Linked DNA regions of Eleftheria terrae. The protein of the gene in region 4 binds, or shares a complex with, the protein of the main gene of each other region. Links are inferred from orthologs where the notes say so. Each region holds a gene or a part of one and is shown on either strand. Other genes may lie near its edges.

Region 1 (3,005 bases), 620 kb from region 4 along the record:
GTTGGTGTAGATGTGCGAGTCCACCCGCACGCCAGGGCCGCCGGGCGCGTGCCACATCGTGATGCGGCCGGGCGAGGGCGTGAACTTGTACGGGTCCTCGGCGTTGATGCGGCATTCGATGGCATGCCCGCGCATCGCGATGTGGCGCTGGGCGAAGGGCAGCTTCTCGCCGGCGGCGACGCGGATCTGCATCTGCACGATGTCGATGCCGGTCACCAGCTCCGTCACCGGGTGCTCCACCTGCACGCGGGTGTTCATCTCGATGAAGTAGAACTCCCCGTTCTCGTACAGGAACTCGAAGGTGCCGGCGCCGCGGTAGCCGATCTTCTTGCAGGCGTCGGCGCAGCGGGCGCCGATCTTCTCGATGATGCGGCGCGGGATGCCGGGCGCGGGTGCTTCCTCGATGATCTTCTGGTGGCGCCGCTGCATCGAGCAGTCGCGCTCGCCCAGGTAGACCGCATTGCGGTGCTGGTCGGCCAGCACCTGGATCTCGACGTGGCGCGGGTTCTCGAGGAACTTCTCCATGTAGACCGACGGGTTGCCGAAGGCCGCACCGGCCTCGCTGCGCGTGGTCTGCACCGCATGGATCAGGGCGGCCTCGGTGTGCACCACCCGCATGCCGCGCCCGCCGCCACCGCCGGCGGCCTTGATGATGACCGGGTAGCCGACGCTGCGGGCGATCTTGATGATCTCCTTCGGGTCTTCGGGCAGGGCGCCTTCGGAGCCGGGCACGCAGGGCACGCCGGCCTTGATCATGGCGTTCTTGGCCGAGACCTTGTCGCCCATCAGGCGGATCGACTCGGGGGTCGGCCCGATGAAGGCGAAGCCGCTCTTCTCGACCCGTTCGGCGAAGTCGGCGTTCTCGGACAGGAAGCCGTAGCCGGGGTGGATCGCCTCGGCGTCGGTCACCTCGGCCGCCGAGATGATGGCCGGCATGTTGAGGTAGCTCTGTGCCGAGGGGGCGGGGCCGATGCACACCGCCTCGTCGGCCAGCTTCACGTACTTGGCGTCGCGGTCGGCCTCGGAATAGACCACCACGGACTTGATGCCCATCTCACGGCAGGCGCGCTGAATGCGGAGCGCGATCTCGCCGCGGTTGGCAATGAGGATCTTCTTAAACATCTTGATCGGCTCGATGGCCGCGCGCGGAGCGCGCAGCACGATACGCTGTCGGCAACAACCCCGCCGGGAGGCAGGGTCGTGCGTCGAGTCTCACGCCGCAGCTTGCGGCAGGGCGGTGCGTCGGTTCGGGCACCGGGCCAGCTCACTCGATGATGAACAGCGGCTGGCCGTATTCGACGGCCTGGCCGTTCTCGCACAGGATCTTGGTGACCGTGCCGGACTTGTCGGCCTCGATCTCGTTCATGATCTTCATGGCTTCGATGATGCAGATGGCCTCGCCTTCCTTGACCTGCTGGCCCAGCTCGGCGAAGGGCTTGGCGCCGGGGCTGGAAGCGCGGTAGAAGGTGCCGACCATCGGCGACTTCACGACGTGGCCGCTGATCTCGGCCGGCGCGGCCGGCACGGGGGCCGCGGCCGCCGGTGCCGGCGCGGCGGCAGCCGCCTGTTGCGGCGCCTGCTGCATCACGGGGGCCGGCATGTAGGGCGCCGCACTGGCGACCTGGCCATCTGACTTGACGATGCGCACCTTGCCGTCGGCTTCGGTGATCTCCAGCTCCGAGATGTTCGACTCGGACACCAGATCGATCAGTGTTTTCAGCTTGCGTAGGTCCATGGTGCTCTCCAACGCGGCTCGTGCCGCTGATTCAGGCGGATGCCGGCACGCAGCGGCGCGGCAATCCTTCGTGATTTTTGAGTGGGCGCGGTCGTCCGCGCCTAGACGTCCAGCCGCTCCAGCGCGAACTCCAGCGCCAGCCGGTAGCCGCTCGCCCCCAGCCCGCAGATCACGCCTTCGGCGAGATCCGAGAAGTAGGAGTGGTGGCGGAAGGGCTCGCGCCGGTGCACATTCGAGAGATGCACCTCGACAAAGGGCAGCGCGACGGCTGCCAGGGCATCTCGCAGCGCCACGCTGGTGTGCGTGTAGCCGGCCGGGTTGATGATGATGAAGCGGGTGCCGTCCTCGCGAGCGGCGTGCACCCGGTCGATCAATGCGCCTTCGTGATTGTTTTGGAAGTGTGCCAGCTTGATCCCGCGATCTGCCGCTTTCTTGACCAGATCTTCATTGATCTGGGCCAGCGTGGTCGAGCCGTACACTCCCGGCTCTCGCGTGCCGAGGAGGTTCAGGTTCGGACCGTGCAGGACAAGAATGGACATCGCGAACGAGGGACAAGGGCAGCCCTCAAGTTGAGAAGCCGTGACTTTACGCGCAAATCGGAGCAAATGTCGAGAAATTGTTTCACTACCCGGGCCTGCTGTCTTTTCGGGCCATGCGGCAGGTCAAGCGGTGCTGCGGGCCCAGCCGGCGAGCTCGTCGAAGCTGGTTTCTCCGATCTTGCGATGGGCCAGCCGGCCCTTGCTGTCGAAAGCCACGGTGAACGGCAGGCCCCCCTGCGCGTTGCCCAGCGCGCGTGACAGCTCCACCCCGGCGAAGCCGGCGATGCCGCTTGGAAAGCCGATCTTCAGGTCTTTCAGGAAGCTGGCGACCTTCGGGCCGTTGTCCACCGCGATGCCGAGCACCTGCCAGCCCCGCGGGCCGAACTCGCGGGCAAAGCGGTCGATCTGCGGCATCTCGCGCACGCAGGGGGCGCACCAGGTGGCCCAGAAGTTGACCAGCAGCGGCCGTCCCCGGTAGTCCGCGAGCTTCAGGGGGCGGCCGTCGGGCGTGTCGAGCACCAGCGACCACAGGGGGTCGTCGGCGACCTCGGCCGGCTTGCGCCAGTGCCACCAGCCCAGGCTGCCGCCGACGGCCGCTGCCGCCAGCCCGGCCGACATCGTGAGCCAGTCGCGCCGCTTCACGCCGAGGCCTCCACCAGGGCGCGCACCGCCTCGATCGGCCCGCGCTCGGTGCGGCCGCGGCTGTCGGCCTTCACCGCGCCACGCAGGTC
Region 2 (3,050 bases), 620 kb from region 4 along the record:
CTCGGATCTCGCCGAAGGCGTGATCTGCGGGCTGGGGGCGAGCGGCTACCGGCTGGCGCTGGAGTTCGCGCTGGAGCGGCTGGACGTCTAGGCGCGGACGACCGCGCCCACTCAAAAATCACGAAGGATTGCCGCGCCGCTGCGTGCCGGCATCCGCCTGAATCAGCGGCACGAGCCGCGTTGGAGAGCACCATGGACCTACGCAAGCTGAAAACACTGATCGATCTGGTGTCCGAGTCGAACATCTCGGAGCTGGAGATCACCGAAGCCGACGGCAAGGTGCGCATCGTCAAGTCAGATGGCCAGGTCGCCAGTGCGGCGCCCTACATGCCGGCCCCCGTGATGCAGCAGGCGCCGCAACAGGCGGCTGCCGCCGCGCCGGCACCGGCGGCCGCGGCCCCCGTGCCGGCCGCGCCGGCCGAGATCAGCGGCCACGTCGTGAAGTCGCCGATGGTCGGCACCTTCTACCGCGCTTCCAGCCCCGGCGCCAAGCCCTTCGCCGAGCTGGGCCAGCAGGTCAAGGAAGGCGAGGCCATCTGCATCATCGAAGCCATGAAGATCATGAACGAGATCGAGGCCGACAAGTCCGGCACGGTCACCAAGATCCTGTGCGAGAACGGCCAGGCCGTCGAATACGGCCAGCCGCTGTTCATCATCGAGTGAGCTGGCCCGGTGCCCGAACCGACGCACCGCCCTGCCGCAAGCTGCGGCGTGAGACTCGACGCACGACCCTGCCTCCCGGCGGGGTTGTTGCCGACAGCGTATCGTGCTGCGCGCTCCGCGCGCGGCCATCGAGCCGATCAAGATGTTTAAGAAGATCCTCATTGCCAACCGCGGCGAGATCGCGCTCCGCATTCAGCGCGCCTGCCGTGAGATGGGCATCAAGTCCGTGGTGGTCTATTCCGAGGCCGACCGCGACGCCAAGTACGTGAAGCTGGCCGACGAGGCGGTGTGCATCGGCCCCGCCCCCTCGGCACAGAGCTACCTCAACATGCCGGCCATCATCTCGGCGGCCGAGGTGACCGACGCCGAGGCGATCCACCCCGGCTACGGCTTCCTGTCCGAGAACGCCGACTTCGCCGAACGGGTCGAGAAGAGCGGCTTCGCCTTCATCGGGCCGACCCCCGAGTCGATCCGCCTGATGGGCGACAAGGTCTCGGCCAAGAACGCCATGATCAAGGCCGGCGTGCCCTGCGTGCCCGGCTCCGAAGGCGCCCTGCCCGAAGACCCGAAGGAGATCATCAAGATCGCCCGCAGCGTCGGCTACCCGGTCATCATCAAGGCCGCCGGCGGTGGCGGCGGGCGCGGCATGCGGGTGGTGCACACCGAGGCCGCCCTGATCCATGCGGTGCAGACCACGCGCAGCGAGGCCGGTGCGGCCTTCGGCAACCCGTCGGTCTACATGGAGAAGTTCCTCGAGAACCCGCGCCACGTCGAGATCCAGGTGCTGGCCGACCAGCACCGCAATGCGGTCTACCTGGGCGAGCGCGACTGCTCGATGCAGCGGCGCCACCAGAAGATCATCGAGGAAGCACCCGCGCCCGGCATCCCGCGCCGCATCATCGAGAAGATCGGCGCCCGCTGCGCCGACGCCTGCAAGAAGATCGGCTACCGCGGCGCCGGCACCTTCGAGTTCCTGTACGAGAACGGGGAGTTCTACTTCATCGAGATGAACACCCGCGTGCAGGTGGAGCACCCGGTGACGGAGCTGGTGACCGGCATCGACATCGTGCAGATGCAGATCCGCGTCGCCGCCGGCGAGAAGCTGCCCTTCGCCCAGCGCCACATCGCGATGCGCGGGCATGCCATCGAATGCCGCATCAACGCCGAGGACCCGTACAAGTTCACGCCCTCGCCCGGCCGCATCACGATGTGGCACGCGCCCGGCGGCCCTGGCGTGCGGGTGGACTCGCACATCTACACCAACTACTTCGTGCCGCCCAACTACGACTCGATGATCGGCAAGGTCATCGTGCACGGCGACACCCGCGAGCAGGCCCTGGCCCGCATGAGCATCGCGCTGTCCGAGACCCTGGTGGAAGGCATCCAGACCAACATCCCGCTGCACCGCGAGCTGATGGTGGACGCCAAGTTCATCGAGGGCGGCACCAGCATCCACTACCTCGAAGGCTGGCTTGGCCAGCACAAGCGCTGAAGCGACGGGCGCCACCATGTACGAGCTTGTCCTGCTGGCCCGCGAGGCCGACGTCGAGACGGTGTCCGACGCACTGATGGAGCTGGAGGCGCTGTCGGTCTCGGTGGAGGACGCCGATGCCGACACCGAGGCCGAGCACGCCCTCTTCGGCGAGCCCGGCATGCCGGCGCCGCGCGAAGGTTGGGACCGCTCGACACTGAGGGCCCTGTTCCAGACCGAGCCCGAAGCCACCGAAGCCGCCACCCTGCTGCTGGCGCAGGACTGGGCCGAGGACGTCCACGTGGTGGCCATCCAGGCGGTCGAGGCGCAGGACTGGGTGCGCCTCACCCAGTCGCAGTTCGCGCCGGTGGAAATCACGCCGGCCTTTTGGATCGTGCCCAGCTGGCACCAGCCACCGGCCCAGGCGAGCCGCCACATCCGGCTCGACCCGGGCCTGGCCTTCGGCACCGGCACCCATCCGACCACCCGCATGTGCCTGCGCTGGATCGCCCGCGAGGCGGAGGCCGGACGTGGCGCTTGGGCACGGGTGCTCGACTACGGCTGCGGCTCCGGCATCCTGGCCATCGGTGCCGCGCTGCACGGCGCCACGGCCATCGACGCGGTGGACATCGACCCTGCCGCCGTCGAGTCGACCCGGGCCAATGCCGAAGCCAACGGTGTCACGCTCCATGCCGGGCTGCCCGAGCTGGCCCAGGGGCAGTACCCATTGGTGCTGGCCAACATCCTGGCGACGCCGTTGAAGCTGCTGGCACCGCTGCTGGCCGGCCATGTCGAGGCCGGTGGCCACCTGGTGCTCGCCGGCATCCTGCAGCGCCAGGAGCAGGAGCTGAAGGACGCCTATGCCTCCTGGTGCTCGCTCGAGGTGAGCGACAGCGAGGATGGCTGGATCCTGATG
Region 3 (2,925 bases), 380 kb from region 4 along the record:
TGCTGCAGGGCGACCCGCGCGCTTACCTGCAAGGTGGGCGCAGTGGCCTGGATGAGTCCGCCATCCAGGCGCAGATCGAGGCCCGTGCCGCTGCCAAGAAGGCGAAGAATTTCGCCGAGGCGGACCGCATCCGGGAAGCGCTGGCCGAGCAGGGCATCGTGCTGAAAGACACGCCGCAGGGCACCACCTGGGTCAAGGCCTGAGACGGTCCAGATGCCCAAGGCAGTAACCCCTGAATATTGGGACGATGCGTGCAAGCACCTGTCGCGGCGCGACCGGGTGATGCGCAAGTTGATCCCGCAGTTCGGCGAAGCCCGGCTGCAGAGCCGGGGCGACGCGTTCACCACGCTGGCGCGCTCCATCGTCGGTCAACAGATCTCGGTCAAGGCGGCGCAGGCGGTGTGGGACCGCTTCGCCGGCCTGCTCAACGTTCCTTCGACCCGCATTCCTCCGGCCCAGGTGCTGGAGTTGCCCACCGAGAGCCTGCGTGGCGCCGGCCTGTCGGCACGCAAGGTCGAGTACCTGCGCGACCTTGCTTCGCATTTCGATAGCGGGGCAGTGCACGTGCGGCAGTGGAATTCGATGGACGACGAAGCGATCATCGAAGAACTGGTGGCCATTCGCGGCATCGGGCGCTGGACCGCCGAGATGTTCCTGATCTTCCACCTGATGCGCCCTAATGTGATGCCGCTCGACGACATCGGCCTGCTCAAGGGCATCAGCGTCAACTACTTCAGCGGCGAGCCGGTCTCGCGGGCTGAAGCGCGTGAGGTGGGGGACGCCTGGGCCCCTTTCCGCTCTGTTGCGACGTGGTACATTTGGCGCAGCCTCGACCCCCTGCCAGTCGAATATTGAGAACAAATGTGGGGCGAACCCTCACACATCACGTCGGGATGACTTGGGATGAGCAAGAAACACTTCCTCGAATTCGAGCAACCCATTGCTGAACTCGAAACCAAGATCGACGAACTGCGCTATGTGCAAAGCGAATCGGCGGTCGATATTTCCGAAGAGATCGACCGGCTTGGCAAGAAGAGCCAGCAGCTCACGAAGGACATCTACTCCAGCCTGACGCCCTGGCAGGTGACGCAGATCGCGCGTCACCCGCAGCGGCCCTACACGCTGGACTACATCAACGAGATCTTCACCGAGTTCCAGGAACTGCACGGTGACCGCCATTTCGCCGACGACCAGTCCATCGTCGGCGGGCTGGCCCGCTTCAATGGTCAGGCCTGCATGGTGCTGGGCCACCAGAAGGGCCGAGACACCAAGGAACGCGCTGCACGCAACTTCGGCATGTCGCGTCCCGAGGGCTACCGCAAGGCCTTGCGCCTGATGAAGCTGGCCGAGAAGTTCGGCCTGCCGGTCTTCACCTTCGTCGATACGCCGGGTGCCTATCCGGGCATCGGTGCCGAGGAACGGGGCCAGTCGGAGGCCATCGGCCGCAACATCTTCGAAATGGCGCAGCTGGAAGTGCCCATCATCACCACCATCATCGGTGAAGGCGGCTCCGGCGGCGCGCTGGCGATCAGCGTGGCGGACCAGGTGCTGATGCTGCAGTACTCGGTGTACTCGGTGATCTCGCCGGAAGGCTGTGCCTCGATCCTGTGGAAGACGGCCGACCGTGCGTCCGACGCCGCGGAGGCGCTGGGCATCACCGCGCATCGCCTGAAGGCGCTGGGCTTGGTGGACAAGATCGTCAACGAGCCGGTGGGCGGCGCCCACCGCGACCACAAGCAGATGGCGGCCTACCTCAAGCGTGGCCTGAACGACGCGCTGCGCCAGGTGGCCGACCTGCGGCCCAAGGACCTGCTGCAGCACCGCTACCAGCGGCTGCAGAGCTACGGTCGCTACATCGACACCAAAGAACGCGGATGAAGCCCCCGCCGCAGGCCGACCGTCCCATCGTGGCGGTGGCCTACAGCGGCGGGCGTGACTCGACCGCCTTGCTGCATGCGACGGCCCGTGCCGCGCAGGAGCAAGGCATCGCCGTTGCCGCGCTGCATGTTCACCATGGCCTTCAGGCCCGGGCTGACGATTGGCTCGCTCACTGTGAACGGCAGTGCGCGGCTTGGCGCCGCAAGGGCTGGCCGGTGCACCTGGTGTCGCGTCGGCTCGCCTTGCAACCGGTACGCGGCGAGAGCCTTGAAGCGCTGGCCCGCCAGGCGCGCTACCAGGCGCTGCGAGAAATGGCGCTGGAGCAGGGCGCGGGCATCGTGCTGCTGGCGCATCACCGGCGCGACCAGGCCGAGACCTTTCTGCTGCAGGCCCTGAGGGGCGCTGGTGTCGCCGGTCTGTCCGGTATGCCGCAGGCGGCGGAGCGGGACGGCGTGCGGTGGTTGCGGCCCTGGCTCGAGCATTCGCGCGAGCAGGTGGAGGCCTATGTGCAGGAGCACCGCCTCGACTATGTGGACGACGACAGCAATGACGACCCGCGCCATGCGCGCAATCGCCTGCGGCTGCAGGTGTGGCCGGCGCTCTCCCAAGCCTTCGAGCACGCTGAGGCGGCCTTGGCCGATGCCGGTCGCTGGGCGCAGGAGGCCAGCGCCTGCCTGGCCGAGTTGGCGGCTGTCGACCTGGCCGGCGCGGAGTCGGAAGACGGCCGCTTGCGGTTGGCGCCCCTGCTGCGGTTGAGCGCCGCGCGCGGCCGCAACGCCCTGCGCATCTGGTATCGGCGGCAAGCCGGTGAGCCGCTGCCCGCGAGTGCGCTGGAGCGCCTGTGGCGGGAGTTGCCCGGCACGCGTGCCGGCCAGTGGGAGACACCGGGTGCCCGACTGCGTTGCTATCGTGGCGTGCTGCAGTATGAACCCCGTCCGGCGGTGGTGGCTGTCGAGCCAGTGCCCGCCCGGCAGCCGACGCTGTCGATTCGACGGGCCGGGCGTTACCGGCTGGTGGGCTGGGGCGGTACCCTGGTGGCCCGGCGTG
Region 4 (3,069 bases):
GTCGAGCACCAGCGTCGGCTGCCCCGGGACGATCTGGAAGCGGCCCGGCAGCTCCACCAGGGCCAGGCCGGTGCGCACCGCCTGGGCCGTCACCGGCAGGCGGTCGCGCAGCGCCTCCAGCGCGGCCAGCACGCCGGAAGCGTTGAGCAGCTGGTTGGCGCCGCGCAACGCCGGGTAGGCCAGCCCCGTGTAGCGCTTGCTGCGGCCGGCCCAGGACCATTGCTGCCACTGGCCACCACCGCCTTGCTGGCCGGCATAGTTGAAGTCGTGGCCGAAGCGCCACAGGTCGGCGCCGACGGCGGCCGCGTGGTCGAGCAGGCTTTGCGGCGGCACCGGGTCGCTCACCACCGCCGGGCGGCCGGCGCGCATGATGCCGGCCTTCTCGCGGGCGATGGACTCGCGGTCCGGGCCGAGGAAGTCCATGTGGTCCAGATCGATGCTGGTGATGACGGCACAGTCGGTGTCGACCACATTGACCGCGTCGAGGCGGCCACCCAGGCCGACCTCCAGCACCACCGCATCCAGCCCCGAGCGGGACAGCAGGTGCAGGAGGGCCAGGGTGGTGAATTCGAAATAGGTGAGCGCGGCGCCGTCGCGGGCCTGCTCCACCGCCTCGAAGTGCGGCAGCAGCCGTTCAGCCTGCACCACCTCGGCATCGATGCGGCAGCGTTCCTCGAAATGCACCAGGTGCGGCGAGGTGTAGACCCCCGTGCGGTAGCCCGACTGCCGCAGGATGGCCTCCAGCATCGCGCAGGTGGAGCCCTTGCCATTGGTGCCGGCCACGGTGAACACCGGACAGTCGAAGCTCAGGCCCATGCGGTGCGCGACGGCCCGTACCCGCTCCAGCGTCAGGTCGATGGTGGCGGGATGCAGGCGCTCGCAATGGGCCAGCCAGTCGGCCAGCGTGTTCGGCGAGGCAGTGGGGCGGGTGTCGGACATGACGCGATTGTTGCAGGGCGGGCGACACCCTGGAGCCGTGAATGACAAGGGCCGGCATCTGCCGGCCCAGGAGCGGGGCGTCGCCGCGCGGCGTGCCCCTCGGGTGCCAGGCGCCTGCCTGGCGTCAGGCGACGGCGTCGGCCGGCTGGCGCTGCAGCATGGCCAACGCACGGGCGACGGTGCTGCGGAGTTCGCGACGGTCGATGATCATGTCGAGCGCGCCCTTCTGCAGCAGGAACTCCGAGCGCTGGAAGCCTTCCGGCAGTTTCTCGCGCACCGTGTTCTCGATCACGCGCGGGCCGGCGAAGCCGATCAGCGCCTTGGGCTCGGCCATCACGATGTCGCCGACGAAGGCGAAGCTGGCCGACACGCCGCCCATGGTCGGATCGGTCAGCACGCTGATGTAGGGCAGCTTCGCCTTGGCCAGGCGGGTCAGCGCGGCATTGGTCTTGGCCATCTGCATCAGGCTCAGCAGGCCTTCCTGCATGCGGGCGCCGCCGGTCGCGGTGAAGCAGATGAAAGGCGTCTTCTGCTCGCAGGCGGTCTCGACACCGCGCACGAAGCGCTCGCCCACCACCGAACCCATGGAGCCGCCCATGAAGTCGAATTCGAAGCAGGCCGCGACCACCGGGATGCTGTGCACCGCCCCACCGACCACCACCAGCGCATCGGTCTCACCGGTGTTCTCGAGGGCGTCCTTGAGGCGGTCCGGGTACTTCTTGCTGTCCTTGAACTTCAGCGCGTCGACCGGGATGACTTCTTGGCCGATCTCGAAGCGGCCCTCGGGATCGAGGAACTTGTCGAGCCGGGCCCGCGCACTGATGCGGTGATGGTGGGCGCACTTGGGGCAGACATAGACGTTCTGCTCCAGGTCCGTCTTGTAGAGCACCGTTTCGCACGACGGGCACTTGATCCACAGCCCCTCCGGCACCGAACGGCGCTCGGCCGGGTCGGTCTGCTGGATCTTGGGCGGCAGCAGTTTTTCAAGCCAACTCATGCGTTCACTCCTTCCTTGAGGGTGTCGAGGGCGGCCCGCATTTCTGCCATGAACCGCCCTGCCGTCGCCGCCACGTTCTCGGGCGGTTGTTCTTCAAGCAATTGCACCAGGCGCGAGCCGATCACGACGGCGTCGCTGACCTCGCCGACCGCGCGGGCGCTCTGAGCGTCGCGGATGCCAAAGCCGACGCCCACCGGCACGCCGACATGCGCCTTGATGCGCGGCACCATCTCGGCCACCGCGCTGACGTCGAGGTGGCCGGCACCCGTCACGCCCTTCAGCGAGACATAGTAGACGTAGCCGCTGGCGATGCGCCCGACGTCCTTCATGCGCTGCTCGGTCGAGGTGGGCGCCAGCAGGAAGATGGGGTCCAGCCCGCGGGCCTTCAGCCGGGCCGCGAAGTCCTCGCACTCCTCGGGCGGGTAGTCCACCACCAGCACCCCATCGACGCCCGCGGCCTGGGCCGCGGCGGCGAAGGCATCGGCCCCGTGGCGCTGGTCGTAGCGCTCCACCGGGTTGGCGTAGCCCATCAGCACCAGCGGCGTGGTCTGGTTGCGCGCCCGGAAGGCGCGCACGTAGTCCAGCACCTGCGCCATGCCGATGCCCTTGGCCAGCGCCCGCTCGGAGGCGCGCTGGATCACCGGGCCGTCGGCCATCGGATCGGAAAACGGCACGCCCAGCTCGATCACGTCGGCACCCGACTCGGCCAGCGCCAGCATCAGCTCGACGGTGGTCTCGGGATACGGATCGCCCGCGGTGACGTAGGGAATCAGCGCCTTGCGGCCCTCGCCGGCCAGGCGGCGGAACGTCTCGGCGATGCGGCTCATGCCCGGCCTCCTTCGGCGCCGAGCGCCCGCGCCGGTTGCTCGGCGGCCATCGGGTTGATGCCGGACAGGCCGGCCACCGTGCCGATGTCCTTGTCGCCGCGACCGGACAGGCACACCAAAATGGACTGGTCGGGCCGCATGGTCTTGGCCAGCTTCATCGCATAGGCCACCGCATGGCTCGATTCCAGCGCCGGGATGATGCCTTCGGTACGACACAGGTAGTGGAAGGCCTGCAGCGCTTCCTCGTCGGTGATGCCGACGTACTCGGCCCGGCCGATGTCCTTCAGGTAGGCATGCTCGGGGCCG

What was found.
Region 1: the proteins of accD (region 4) and accB are in contact, whole or in part, in a solved structure (PDB 8UXZ), measured with the Escherichia coli proteins. The link is inferred for Eleftheria terrae from one-to-one orthologs.
Region 2: the proteins of accD (region 4) and accC are in contact, whole or in part, in a solved structure (PDB 8UXZ), measured with the Escherichia coli proteins. The link is inferred for Eleftheria terrae from one-to-one orthologs.
Region 3: the proteins of accD (region 4) and N7L95_RS24340 are in contact, whole or in part, in a solved structure (PDB 8UXZ), measured with the Escherichia coli proteins. The link is inferred for Eleftheria terrae from one-to-one orthologs.

Annotation. Positions count from the first base shown.
Region 1 is NZ_CP106951.1:4,424,696-4,427,700, forward strand. Bases 1-2,935 are described here. They hold accB (acetyl-CoA carboxylase biotin carboxyl carrier protein), read right to left. Parts: upstream 1,736-2,935; coding sequence 1,265-1,735; downstream 1-1,264. Other genes in these bases: accC (acetyl-CoA carboxylase biotin carboxylase subunit), read right to left, coding at 1-1,122; aroQ (type II 3-dehydroquinate dehydratase), read right to left, coding at 1,837-2,274; N7L95_RS19810 (TlpA family protein disulfide reductase), read right to left, coding at 2,398-2,916; N7L95_RS19815 (hypothetical protein), read right to left, coding at 2,913-2,935. Also shown: more of N7L95_RS19815, read right to left, coding at 2,936-3,005. UniProt on the Escherichia coli protein: This protein is a component of the acetyl coenzyme A carboxylase complex; first, biotin carboxylase catalyzes the carboxylation of the carrier protein and then the transcarboxylase transfers the carboxyl group to form malonyl-CoA.
Region 2 is NZ_CP106951.1:4,423,573-4,426,622, reverse strand. The notes cover bases 1-2,980. They hold accC (acetyl-CoA carboxylase biotin carboxylase subunit), read left to right. Parts: upstream 1-805; coding sequence 806-2,155; downstream 2,156-2,980. Other genes in these bases: prmA (50S ribosomal protein L11 methyltransferase), read left to right, coding at 2,172-2,980; accB (acetyl-CoA carboxylase biotin carboxyl carrier protein), read left to right, coding at 193-663; aroQ (type II 3-dehydroquinate dehydratase), read left to right, coding at 1-91. In the rest of the region: more of prmA, read left to right, coding at 2,981-3,050. UniProt on the Escherichia coli protein: This protein is a component of the acetyl coenzyme A carboxylase complex; first, biotin carboxylase catalyzes the carboxylation of the carrier protein and then the transcarboxylase transfers the carboxyl group to form malonyl-CoA.
Region 3 is NZ_CP106951.1:5,423,512-5,426,436, forward strand. The notes cover bases 36-2,890. They hold N7L95_RS24340 (acetyl-CoA carboxylase carboxyltransferase subunit alpha), read left to right. Parts: upstream 36-903; coding sequence 904-1,878; downstream 1,879-2,890. Other genes in these bases: cysS (cysteine--tRNA ligase), read left to right, coding at 36-203; N7L95_RS24335 (DNA-3-methyladenine glycosylase family protein), read left to right, coding at 214-855; tilS (tRNA lysidine(34) synthetase TilS), read left to right, coding at 1,875-2,890. In the rest of the region: more of cysS, read left to right, coding at 1-35; more of tilS, read left to right, coding at 2,891-2,925. UniProt on the Escherichia coli protein: Component of the acetyl coenzyme A carboxylase (ACC) complex. First, biotin carboxylase catalyzes the carboxylation of biotin on its carrier protein (BCCP) and then the CO(2) group is transferred by the carboxyltransferase to acetyl-CoA to form malonyl-CoA.
Region 4 is NZ_CP106951.1:5,039,785-5,042,853, reverse strand. The notes cover bases 1-2,999. They hold accD (acetyl-CoA carboxylase, carboxyltransferase subunit beta), read right to left. Parts: upstream 1,937-2,999; coding sequence 1,064-1,936; downstream 1-1,063. Other genes in these bases: trpB (tryptophan synthase subunit beta), read right to left, coding at 2,760-2,999; trpA (tryptophan synthase subunit alpha), read right to left, coding at 1,933-2,763; folC (bifunctional tetrahydrofolate synthase/dihydrofolate synthase), read right to left, coding at 1-939. Also shown: more of trpB, read right to left, coding at 3,000-3,069.